One region of the Lutispora sp. QWL-02 genome, then DNA from elsewhere that is predicted to be linked to it. Evidence: riboswitches for the same ligand, from Rfam matches in the RefSeq annotation. Region 1 holds a riboswitch; each other region holds the start of a gene.
The links. Region 1 has a riboswitch for cyclic di-GMP ahead of AC4HCY_RS15095 (glycerol kinase). Riboswitches for the same ligand answer to the same signal wherever they lie in the genome.
Positions count from the first base shown of each region.

Region 2: it holds a riboswitch for cyclic di-GMP, as region 1 does, so the genes downstream of both, AC4HCY_RS19600 (S-layer homology domain-containing protein) here and AC4HCY_RS15095 (glycerol kinase) in region 1, are expected to answer to the same signal.
Region 3: it holds a riboswitch for cyclic di-GMP, as region 1 does, so the genes downstream of both, AC4HCY_RS18940 (signal peptidase I) here and AC4HCY_RS15095 (glycerol kinase) in region 1, are expected to answer to the same signal.
Region 4: it holds a riboswitch for cyclic di-GMP, as region 1 does, so the genes downstream of both, AC4HCY_RS04850 (chemotaxis protein CheX) here and AC4HCY_RS15095 (glycerol kinase) in region 1, are expected to answer to the same signal.

Region 1 covers NZ_CM177762.1:3,181,529-3,184,701, reverse strand. Annotated here, with positions in the region: gene AC4HCY_RS15100 (cysteine desulfurase-like protein) at 1-986, shown strand, start outside; cyclic di-GMP riboswitch class I at 1,164-1,249, shown strand; partial or broken gene AC4HCY_RS15095 (glycerol kinase) at 1,489-1,687, shown strand; gene AC4HCY_RS15090 (AAA family ATPase) at 1,739-3,173, opposite strand, start outside.
Region 2 covers NZ_CM177762.1:4,112,370-4,115,542, forward strand. Annotated here, with positions in the region: gene AC4HCY_RS19600 (S-layer homology domain-containing protein) at 1-1,541, opposite strand, end outside; cyclic di-GMP riboswitch class I at 1,621-1,706, opposite strand; gene AC4HCY_RS19605 (HD-GYP domain-containing protein) at 1,739-3,173, opposite strand, start outside.
Region 3 covers NZ_CM177762.1:3,968,312-3,971,484, reverse strand. Annotated here, with positions in the region: gene AC4HCY_RS18945 (Tex family protein) at 1-816, shown strand, start outside; cyclic di-GMP riboswitch class II at 991-1,074, shown strand; gene AC4HCY_RS18940 (signal peptidase I) at 1,337-1,903, shown strand; gene AC4HCY_RS18935 (TasA family protein) at 2,058-2,588, shown strand; gene AC4HCY_RS18930 (TasA family protein) at 2,627-3,173, shown strand, end outside.
Region 4 covers NZ_CM177762.1:1,104,180-1,107,352, forward strand. Annotated here, with positions in the region: gene AC4HCY_RS04840 (amidohydrolase family protein) at 1-544, shown strand, start outside; gene AC4HCY_RS04845 (hypothetical protein) at 911-1,129, shown strand; cyclic di-GMP riboswitch class I at 1,407-1,490, shown strand; gene AC4HCY_RS04850 (chemotaxis protein CheX) at 1,611-2,078, shown strand; gene AC4HCY_RS04855 (serine hydrolase) at 2,184-3,173, shown strand, end outside.

The sequences.
Region 1 (3,173 bases):
ATTCTACAACAATAAATTTCAACCTTGCTTCTGCTATAGCCAGAGATCTTAAGCCCGGGGATGAAGTGATTATTACTGATATAGATCATGAGTGCAATAGAGGACCCTGGGAGATGCAGGAGGAAAGGGGTATAATAATACATAATGTCAAGGTGGATCTGGAAAAGTGTATAATTGATATGAACGACTTTAAAAGCAAGCTCAATGATAAAACCAAGGTTGCAGCGTTCAACTATGCTTCAAACGGAGTAGGGACTATCAGCGATGTGAAGACAATGGTTTCAATGGCTCATGAAGTAGGAGCACTTACTATTGTGGATGCAGTACACTATGCTCTTCACGGCCCTATAGATGTTAAAGACTTGGATACGGATTTCCTTTTCTGTTCTGCATATAAGTTCTTCGGTCCGCATATTGGGGTACTATATTCCAAAAAGGAGAAATTAGAAGGGCTAAGGACTATAAAAGTTAAAGAACAGGATGATTTTGCACCTTATAAATTTGAGACCGGGACATTAAATCACGAAGGAATAGCAGGAGCTGCAGAAGCTATAGAGTTTATTGCTTCTATAGGCGAGACCTACGGAAGTGAATTTGAAAAAGAGTTAAAAGGCTTCATAGGCAGAAGAAGAAATGTGGTCGCCGGTATGTTGGCTCTGGAAGCTTATGAACAGCCGATAACAGAGCATTTTATAGATGGATTGGAAAGAATACCGGGAGTTAGAATTTATGGTCCTCCAAAGGGATATCCAAGAACTTCGACAGTATCCTTTACCATGAAAAACAAATCTCCGAGAGAAGTAGCCGAATATCTTTCAGACAGAGGCATATTTGTGTGGGATGGAGATTTTTATGCTTCAAAACTGGTCAGGGTTTTAGGCTTGAGAGAGAGCGGCGGGCTGGTGCGTGTAGGGCTTGCTCCATACAATACGATGGAAGAGATAGATAGAACGCTGAATGCTATCAGAGAATTAGCGGAGAAATAAAATTCCGATGCAGCTTGTTTTAGTGCTAGATCTGGATAAATATACTGATAGCCTTATAAATAATAGCCTATAATACCTGCAAATTATATAAAAAAACAGGGTCTTTAGTGCTAAATAAATGTATATTTAGACATATGTCCACGAGTTGAATACAGGAATATAATTCAATTAAACAAAACTTGATAAAGGCAAACCCATCGAAAGGTGGCGACGCAAAGCTATAGGGGCTACAGTGAAGATTACTAAGCCAGCCAGTTGCCGTGCTAAATAATGTGGATGCGTTATTTATAAAGTCGCTATCTTATGATTGGCGGCTTTATTTAGTTCAATATGCATATAATCAAGCGTTGCTGTCGGCATTATGAAAGGCATTTTTCGCCATAACGGGGAAGGGGTGAGAAGTATTGGGAATAGTTATTGCAGCATCATTTTTTATTTTTGTTGCTTTATTCTTTATATCTACTTATCTTATAGTAAACAGTAAAGAGATTGTATAGATTCAAGAATGATAGAGACAACTGCGTTGGGTGCCTCATATTTGGCGGGTCTCGGTTCAGGTCTTTGGAACAGCAAGGATGAAATACAAAAGGAATGGACTTCTTGATAGGATATTCATACCATGCATGAGTAATGAGCTGAGAAATGAAAAATATATAGGATGGGAAAAGGCTGTGGAGAGATCTATGGAATGGTGCAAATAAGCAAAAATATTGTCATCCTCAGGCTTATAGCCTATAGAATGACAATATTTTTTATGCGGCTTCTTTTTTGATCAAAGCTCTTAGCTCATCACCGGACAGAGTTTCTTTATCCAATAACTCGCTGGATACATCCTTCAATATTTGTATGTTTTCATTCAATAGAGAAAGGGTGCTTTTTTCTACCTCTCCCAATATGGATGAAATAGCATTGTGAAGTTTTTCCTTTGGCAAATCTTCGGCCGATATTATGCCTAATTCAGACATGCCTCCATATACTATATGGCGGGCAAGGTCCGATGCATTCTGAAAATCGCTTGACGCTCCTGTGCTTCTGGAGCTCAACAGAACCTCTTCGGCCAGAGCTCCGGCTAAGGATACTGCGATGCGGCCATTAAGGTAATCACAGGTATAAAGAAACATATCGTCTTCCTGTGTATTGCGCACATAACCAAGAGCATTGCTCCTTGATGCAACATTCACACTGGCTACGGAATGCGGGAATAAAAGCTCTCCTATCAGAGCATGGCCTGATTCATGTATTGCAATTCTAAGCTTCTCATCGACACTGGGAAGCCTGTCAAGCTTTTCTCCCATCATAACCTTTTCAATAGCATTTTTAAAATGCACGGAAGATATTTCTTTTGATTCATCTCGCATTGCCAATATGGCCGCTTCATTGGCTACGCTTTCCAGCTGGGCTCCGGAGAACCCGAAGGTATCCCTTGCTATAGCCTCTATTTCGACTTCTGCGGATAAAGGCTTATTCCTTGTATGGAGCTTTAAAATATGAGCCCTTCCCTTTTTATCGGGCAAATCAACCTTTACAATGCGGTCAAATCTTCCGGGGCGCAGGAGCGCCGAATCCAGCATATCCGACCTATTAGTCGCTCCAATCACAAGGACTTTTACCTCATCGTCAGAAGAAATTCCGTCCATTTGGACCAAAAGCTCGTTGAGTGTCTGATCGTGTTCCTGGTGGCTGTGGTTTTGTCCTCTTTTTCCGCCCAGCACCTCGATTTCATCAATGAAGATTACGGCACTGTGCCTGTTCATCCTTTTTGCAGCTTGTTTGGCCTGGGTGAATAGCTGACGAACCCTTTTGGCGCCTACACCTACATACATTTCTACAAATTCAGAGCCGCTGGCTGATAAAAATATGGAATTGGTGTATTGAGCTGCAGCTTTTGCCAATAGAGTTTTTCCTGTTCCAGGGGGCCCGTTCAATAATATACCCTTTAATGGGCGAATACCTAAGGCTTTTAGCTTGTCATTGCTTTTTATGAATTCAAGGGCTTCCCGCAGCTCATTTTTAGCTATCTCTTGTCCTCCTATATCGTTGAAAGAAATGGAGCTATCCTTTCTTCCTTCGCCAACAGAAGAGCTTTTTACTTTTAATAGCTTGCTGTCAGTGATAAAATATATTGCTCCTGCAAAACCTATAAGAAAAATTAAAGGCAATATATCAAACCCAAGCAAACTTAAAAAT
Region 2 (3,173 bases), 930 kb from region 1:
TTAGCCTGCCATACAGCATAGAGCTTAATGTCCGATGTGACTGGTAAGTTAAGATTATAAGCTGATCCATTAGATGTCAGCGACCAGTACTTAAATGTATATCCGGATTTTGTTGTAGCTTCAATTGTTCCTATAGAAGATCCACCTATGATATATTTAGGTAATAAAGCACTTCCGCCTTGAGTATCAAATGTAACCTTCCAACGATCTGCTAACACAGCATATAATGTAGTATCTTGTGTAATTATTGTGCTGAAATCAAACTCTGTCCCATCAATAGTTGTTGACCAATGTGAAAATGCTTTGCCTGGTTTATTTACAACCAAAGGAACGCTTGAAGGATCGACATTTGTATTAGGTTCAATTTCTTTTGTAGCTATTACATTACCATCATAGACAAAGTATACATAACATACATCTTCAAATACTGCATTTACTTTTATAATACTATTTGTTGTAACATTCCTAGATTCAGCAAAATTTATAGGAGCCGTTTCACCTTCAACAACCCAACCGATAAATTTTTTACCTGCTGATGCTTCCGGAGTCTTGGGTTCTACTAAAAATTCTCCATTCAGAATAATCTGTGTGTCTACTAGATCACTGCCATTATAAAATTGATAGGTTGCCGCTGCAGTAGTACCAACCAAATAAATTGAGAAATGGTCTGTGCTAAATCTAACTACTCCATTATGAACTCTTGCTGGCATGTTGTTAACCCTAATCCCATCAGTTGAGGCTTTTGGAACAGACATCGTTCTAAATTCCTGAGTTTTATTCCTGCTAATCATGGTAGGTTCTAAATGATAAACCAAAATCTCATCTAAATCATTAGTGAACTCAACGCCGGAAAAACTAACTGATACTTCTCCATTTGGCTGAATTTCGATACCATTCCCGCTTAACAAAGTAATATCAAATGCTAGAAACTGTCCTAAATTAATTCCTTCATTTTCCCTAATTGCTTCTACATAATCCAAAGATTCATTATCAGATATGAGTCTTGCTGAAAGAATTGTATCATTAGGTATAACCCCGGCATCAGCAGATACTGTAATAGTAATTCCATCAATTTCAGAAGTTAAAGTTATAGGTTTCTCGATAACTGCCTCAATCTTCTCATAATAAACTACAACTTTATTCAATTCTTCATCTTCGTTTATTACAAGACTAATGGGTTGATCAGCTAAAACCTGGTATCCTTCTACTTCCGGATGAGTAATCTCTATAGTAGAGCCTACATCGCCGGAACCTGTTACCACATCCAAGCCTGGAATTGGTTCATCTGTTTCTTTAAGCAAATATTTAATTTCGTAGACCTTCTGTATTACAGGTTGTTGAATAGGATTCGCAGGGCCTCCCGGATGCCCTCCATAAACTGCATCAATAACGGTGGTCTGCTTTCCCTCTCCGCTGCTATCACCTTTTGTTTGATTTAAATTACTCAGAATAGTTTCATCAGCAAATGCTGCAATGCCCACGTTGAAAATCATTACTAATACCATCAGAAATGCGATGGATTTTTTTAACTTTCCTTTCATTTTTTCACCTCCTTCTTTAATAAGCTGAATTCGCAATTCTTGATATTTCTATAAAAAATCAGGCTGCAATATTAAATAACATTGCAGCCTGACAATCATAGCTTAGTAAGCTTTAGATTCATAGCTTTGCGTCCCTAACTTTCGCTAGGTTTGCCTTTTCATTTCTATCGAAATTAAGCATAAAAACTAAATTCCCCTTATATGGCTACTTCTTCTCTTCTCATCATTTGAACAAAGATTTTTGCCAGATATGGGTCAAATTGAGTTCCTGCTTTGCTCTCTATTTCTCTTAAAGCCTCAGCATTATTTATTGCGCTTTTGTATGGTCTGTCATTTACCATAGCATCATATGAATCTGCAATGGCAAATATTCTAACTGTATGAGGTATTTCATCCTGTTTCAAAAGTCCAGGATAACCTTTTCCATCCCATCTCTCATGGTGTATAAGTATCAATTCATCTATTGCCAATGTCTCTCTCGATGCTCCTATGATGTGGTAGCCTATCTCGCTATGACGCCTCACTCTTTCCCATTCATCACTGTTCAAAGCACCTTTTTTCTGCAATATTTGTGATGGAATACCGATTTTACCAATGTCGTGGAACTCGCATAGGAGTTTTAATTCTTCCTTTTCTATATCAGACAGGCCCAGCTTATCAGCCAACATGAGGCACAGGCCTTTGAGCCTTTCATAATGTGCCTTTGTTTCAAAGGATATCTCCTCTAGCCTATCCTTAAGATACTTGATCATTGACAGCTTCGCTTCTTTGCTCTCCGTAAGCTTATTGAAATACATCCTATCCTCGGCTTTTCTATAAATCTCAAATATGTCTTCTTCTCCATTTTTTTTAGTTGCTGCTCCAAAGCTAATGCTTATTTTGATAAAGTCAAGAGGATTTGCTATGCAGTCTTCTTTTATTCTATTTACTATAGACAAGGCAGTTTTTTCTGTAGTTTTGGGAAGCAAAACTACAAATTCATCTCCCCCCACCCTGCTGACTATATCTTCTTTTCTGAAAGCCCTCTTCATTATCTCAGCTACCCTTTTTAAAGCTTTATCGCCCATGTCATGACCAAAAGCATCATTTATAAGCTTAAGTCCGTTTAGATCACCAATTATTACACTTATGGGCAATTGTCTAAAGCTGTCCAGTCTTGAAAGCTCCTCATCAAAAAAGTCTCTGTTGTAAAGGCCTGTCAATTTATCCTTATAGCCAAAATACTCCCGCTTCTCCTCTAAATCATATATTTCTCCCCTATTTCTTATGTGGTCGGCAGACGATTCCTTTGATTTTTTGATTCTTGAAATATCATTATAAAAAAGTATTAGATAGTCTCTATCATCACTAAAAATATTGATTGAATACCATCTGTCTAATTCGTATATATGCTTTTCAAACTTTCTTCTAGTCTTTGGTATCATGTTGTAGTAAATATCCTTTATCCCAAATACATCGTTTTCATATTCCAATACTATTTCAGATATTTTTCTGCCCAGTATTCGTTCAGCCTTTATATTTGTAGCGTTTTGAAAATTATCACTTAGGCTTACCAATATATAGTCAACAAAATGTCCATCATCATTGATAAGGGCTTTAAAGCTAAGAAAAAAATCATATTTGGAAGGATAC
Region 3 (3,173 bases), 790 kb from region 1:
CTGGTCAAAATAGATCCGAAATCCATAGGAGTAGGCCAATATCAGCATGATGTGTCTCAGAAAAATTTATCGGGAGCCTTAAACGCTGTGGTGGAGGACTGCGTGAACTCTGTCGGGGTAGATCTGAATACTGCCACTCCGTCTCTTCTGCAATATGTATCCGGCATAAACTCTGCAGTGGCAAAAAATTTGGTGGCCTATAGGGAAGAAGTCGGCAAGTTCAAGAGCCGAAAGGAGCTTTTGAAGGTGAAAAAGCTTGGAGAAAAGGCCTTCGAACAGTGCGCGGGCTTCCTGAGGATACCCGAATCCCAAAACATACTGGATAATACGGCAGTGCATCCTGAATCCTATGAAGCAGCTACGATACTGCTTGAAAAGCTGGGATGTGATAAAAGCGAGCCCAAATTACTGGCAGAAGTCCTGCAGCAGGTCAACGGCCTTAATGTTGAAAAGCTTTCGGAGGAGATAGGTGTAGGAGTGCCTACATTGAGGGATATAATAAAGGAACTGCAGAAGCCGGGCAGAGACCCAAGAGATGAGATGCCTAAGCCCATTTTTCATACCGATGTGCTGGAAATGAAGGACCTGAAGCCGGGCATGATACTTACAGGGACCGTGAGGAATGTAATAGATTTTGGAGCCTTTGTGGATATTGGCGTCCATCAGGACGGTCTGGTCCATATATCGGAGCTGGCAGATAAATTTGTTAGGCGTCCCATGGAAGTTGTACAGGTTGGGGACATTGTAAAGGTCAAGGTGCTGGAGGTGGATCTGGAAAGAAGCCGGATAAGCCTGAGCATGAAGGGCTTGAACTGATCCGGTCCGCCGCCCTGAGCGGCAGCAAAGGAATGAAAAAAAAGGTATAATCGGAAGAAAAAGCAAAGAACCAATAAAACATTGTTTTAAAAAAAATATAAAACGACAACTGAATATAACAAAATTTGCCTTCCCACCTATAGTAATATAGTCCTGTAGAAAATAAGTCCTTTATACTATATGGGAGGCAATGAGATACACTTTCTAAATGGGCACCTGGAGTGTATTTAGCCAATGGTGCAACCGACCCATCTACTTACAAATGTAGGTGGGTTTTTCTATGTGTGCCAGGCATGGCTTTAAAATAATTATTTTTCTCCTTCGATGGCGCTTATCATTTATTTGGAGCAAATGCATAAAATATTTCCATAGAATAAAATTCTAAGGAATAAAAAAGATGGAAAAGTCAATACTATAGCTGCAAATATAGTAAAAAATTCCTATGTATATAGGAATAAAACCTTATTCATGTCCATATATTTAACTAAAAAAATCAGAGGGATACGGGGGGAAGGAACGATTGATAAAAAAGTATATCAAAATATTCTTTGATGTGGTCTGTGCAGCCTTGGTTTTGTGCCTTGCACTTTTTATTTTTTCCTCTTTCAAAGCGAAATCAGATCCAAAGCATGTTCCCGGTATCGGAAGCTTCAAATTTATGTATGTTCTGACGGGCAGCATGAGCCCTGCTATTAAGCCGGGAGATATGATAATAACAAAGGCTGTAAAGATGGAGGAACTGGATAAAGGGGATATCATAACCTTTAGAGCCTCCGGAAACACATTGGTGACTCACAGGATAACAGATAAAAATCCGGACGGAAGCTTTGTCACCAAAGGAGATGCTAATAACGTAGAGGATTTAGACCTTAAGGCCAATAGCGAAAACATCGTAGGCAAATACATTTTCAGGATACCCAAAGGGGGATATGTGACCAAATTCATCCAGACTCCCATCGGCATGGTGCTTTTTATATTGGTACCCGTAGGGGTGCTGGCTGGAGGAGAGATAAAGAATTTTCTAAAAGAGATGGATGAAGAAGAAAAGAGTAAGAAAGAAGAAAAAGCTGAGGATATAAGGGGCTAGCCCTTTATCAACATATATGCCCGTTAAGGATATGAAAAATACATGGGAAAGGAGTAATTTGGATAACAATGAATTTTTTCGTTAAAGATGGAGGATGACAGGGCTTAGGTTTCGGTATCAAAAAAAATAATTTAAAAATTGGGAGGAAGAAAAAATGAAAAAGAAAGCGATAATCAGTTTAGTATTGATAGCAATGCTGGCCTTTGGTATAGGTGCAGGATCCTTCGCGTGGTTCACAAGCCAGGCAACAAGTGCAGATAATGTGTTTACGGCAGGTACATTGGAGATTAAGGCTAATGAAACAGTTCAGTTTAGCAAAGATATTTCTAATATATATCCAGTTTGGTCCGATTCCAATACCATAAAAATTAGCAATACTGGCACATTGCCTTTGAAGTTTAGGGTAAGCATGACAACATCCAATGATACGGGGCTGTTCAGCGGCAATCATCCCCTTCAGATTAAAATAAATGACGGTGAGTGGGTCAATGTTGGAGCATTCCAGCCTGTAGAATTCAATACACCTTTAGCAGCCGCAGGAGAAACAGATTTAGTTATGAGTTACAGACTTCCTGAAGGAGCAGACAATAGCTATCAAGGTAAAGCAGGCACACTAAACTTTACTTTTGATGCAACCCAGACCGAAAATCCAGGATGGACTCAGCAATATACCCCAGCTAATTAATTGTGCAGCTTGCTAAAAAGTAAATAGGAGGAGATTGAATGAAAAAGAAATTTCTCGCTATGATGATAGCCGTAACTATACTCTTTAGCTTAGCTGGGGTCGGCACCATGGCATGGTTTACCAGCCAGGCAGCCAGCACAGCAGCGTTCCAAGCAGGCACATTGGAGATAGAAGCCGGTGGTGGAGAAGGCACTATAGCAAACTTTACAATACAGAATTTGCAGCCATCCTTTAATTACGAAGCTGAAAATGACAGAAACGAGCCGCCGCAATATGCCTATGATCCCGAAAAAGGATATTTTGACCTGATAAATAAAGGTTCATTGTCCTCAAAGGTTTATAGATTGACAGTAGAAAATGTAAGACAGAATAACCTGACGGGAGAGCCGGTTAGCGATGCGTTATTCAATGATTTCTTGAAAAAACTGTATGTAGCTGTAACCGCAAAGGCTTATGATGGCGTTGAAGATGATATCCTCTATGTAGGGAGCCTCTACAAAATGATATATGACAACGGAGGATATTTTGATCCCTTTATTTTTATGAATCAAGGAGATAATAGAAAGGTTGAATTTGCAGTAGCCC
Region 4 (3,173 bases), 2.1 Mb from region 1:
GTTGGAAAATGTCTGCAGAGTGCTTAGAAGGGAAATACCCATCAAGGTCCATTGCGAGCAGTTTGATATGCTTACAACTATTAGGATAGCAAAGGAATTTAATGTGGAGTTTACCCTTGATCATGCTTGGGGAGCCGGTGATTTTATTGATGATATAGTCGACTCGGGCTGCAGAGGAGTTATTTATGGACCTATTGGTGTACCTTTACTGCCGGGGGAGTGCGGCAAAATCGACATAGGAGTCCTGGTGGAATTGGACAAAAAAGGAGTAAACTGTGCGATAATGACTGACGGTCCCATATTAAACCCGGAGGTAATCATTATACAAGCCGGTGAAGTAATTCGTTTTGGCGGAGATATAGAGAGAGTGCTCAATATGCTGACAATCAATCCTGCCAAGATATTGGGCATTGAAGACAGAGTAGGTTCTATTGAGGAAGGTAAGGATGCAGACATAGTTATTTTTAAGGGGATGCCTGCGGTAGATACGAATGCAACTGTTGCCTATACAATTATTAATGGTGAAGTAGTATATAAAAAATAAAGATGAATATAGTTCAAGCTATGTAGAAGGAGAGAAATGGAAGTATTCTTAAAGATACACATCTAAATCGATTCATGCCTTCTATATAGTCTCACAGTTGCTACCATCTGAGGTGAAGCATTTGACATTGAAGGGTGTGAAAACTATAATTGAGTTAAGATTAGGGGGCAATTATGTAAACTGTATTTTATGATGCCTGTTTACAGATTACCTTAATTTTGAGCAGTGACACTATATTAAACATTTAGATACAGAGTTTCTTAACCTCCTATATCTTTCTATGGATTAGGAGGTCTTTATTTTCTTTATATTATGAGGTTTGGAGCTTGCACGTTATAAAATAATTTTAAAGGAGCGGATTATCAAATGAAACCGGATCAATGCGAAGAATATGAGTGCAGCAGCTATAATTATGGGGACAAGGTAAGATTGAAGACGGATTGGTATCAGAAGCATGGATTTCCTTATAAGAAAGGAAGCTGTTTCAAGGTTTATTATCAGTATTTCGATTGGATCGTAACAAACAGAGCCGATTTTCACATAGCTGATATAGAACTGGTAGAAACCAAAGCTAAGACAGCATAGAACCACATTTGCATACATGCCTGACATCCATATAACGCTCAGGTTCCTCCTCATGGCACAGTTTCTTCATCTCAAAATACCTATATACTTTTTTAAAAGACCTGTCCATAACCTCTGGTGGATTATGTCATTTCTTCAATAAAGCTCTCCTGTAAAGGTAAACGACTCAAGGATTGACAACCTAACTTCACGATATAGCCTGTTATGCAGCATGCCGAAAAGAAGATAAATATTGACATATCAATTTTCAGATGGTAATATAAAAATAATTTGTATAATCAATAATGGGCAAACCTGTCGAAAGTCAGGGACGCAAAGCTACGAGTCTAATGTGGGACACTACGATAGTCGGGCTGCAATAGGAGTACTGTCTTATTCAAACCGTGGTAAATTTGTACTATGGTTTTTTTGATTTGTAAGCGGGATTGGTGTATATCCCGTTTAAAGCAGCAAAAATTACATATAAAAGGAGAGCCAGTAAATGAACGTTGAATATATAAATCCATTCATCACAGCAAGTCGAAGCGTGATAAGGCAAACCACTGGATTTGAGCCTGCCATTGGAGAGCTATATGTTAAAGCCACACCATATACCGGCGACAAAGTTATGATTATAATAGGCCTGGCAGGTAAAATTCGCGGAAATGTAGTAGTATCTTTTGATTATGAAACAGCTTATAAGATCGTTTCTGCAATGATGGGCGGAATGCCTATACAGACCCTCGATGAAATGTCCAAAAGCGCCATTGCAGAGCTGTGCAATATGATATTAGGGAATACGGCAACAATTTTTTCGAAAAAAAATATTCATGTGGATATAACGCCTCCCACAGTCTTAACCGGAGATAACATGCAATTAAGTGCAGCTAAATCAACGGTTGTGTGCATACCCTTAATATTAGACGATAACGCTAAAATAGAACTGGATATATCATATGTAGAAAACTGATAGGTAAAACAGTCAATTTGATGTAATATCCACCCGTCCTACAGCATATCTAAAATTCAGGAGAACTTTTGTTGCTTCTTAATTTCTGGAAGGCTGGGTGGTTTCGTGAATAATAAAAGAATCTTGACTTTCATTCTTATTTTATCATTTACTTTTACCTCTGTTATTTTGCCATGCTGCGAAGGGCTTACAGAGCCCAATGCATCAGCTCAGCAAGACGAGACAACAGGAGACGCGGTGCAGAAAAATAGGCTGCCCTTCGAGGGGTTGATAAGTGATCCGGATTGGCAGGAGGACGGGCAGGACTCAGAGATAGAAGAGCAAAGGATGGCAGAGGCGGAAAAGCGCTTCTATGATGATATTGATGCCATGGTAAAGAAACAAGTGAATAGCTTTGCGAAAAACGGCGGAAAAGGTACCATAGGCATATATATAAAGGAATTAAAAACAGGCTATGAATATGATTACAACGGCAGCAAGCTATCCGACAAGTTTGAAGGCGAGGGCTTTTTCCAGACGGCGTCAACCTGCAAGCTGGCAGCGGCGGCAGTGGTATATTATTTAAATAATTTGGGAGAGTTGGATATCGATAAAGAGTATACGGATGAAATTACAGGAAGCAAGTATAACATGAAGCAGCTCACCTATAAGATGATAACTCATTCCGTTAACGGATATTTTAATACATTGCTGAGGCATTTCGGCAACGTTAAGCTCAATGAAGTTTTTTTAGAGCTGGGGCTGAAGAATACCTATGTATATAGTGAGATAGGCCCTGCTCCGGCTATGTCATATAATGAAAACATCAAAAGGTACGGCGCCAGCAAAGGACCCAGGACCACGCCAAGGGATCTGGGGCATATCTTGGATCTGCTTTATGAGGGCAAGACCTTCGGGGAGGCTAACAGCAAATATTTTGATGAATCCCTGAGAAACAATATTTACAGCAACAGGCTGCCCCAGGGCATCGGATATAAATCTCCGGTAGCCCATAAGACGGGAACCAATGACAGCGGCGTATATAATGATGCAGGCATAATATATTTGAAGGATAATCCATATATTATGGTTGTTATGAGCTTAGGCAGCCAAACA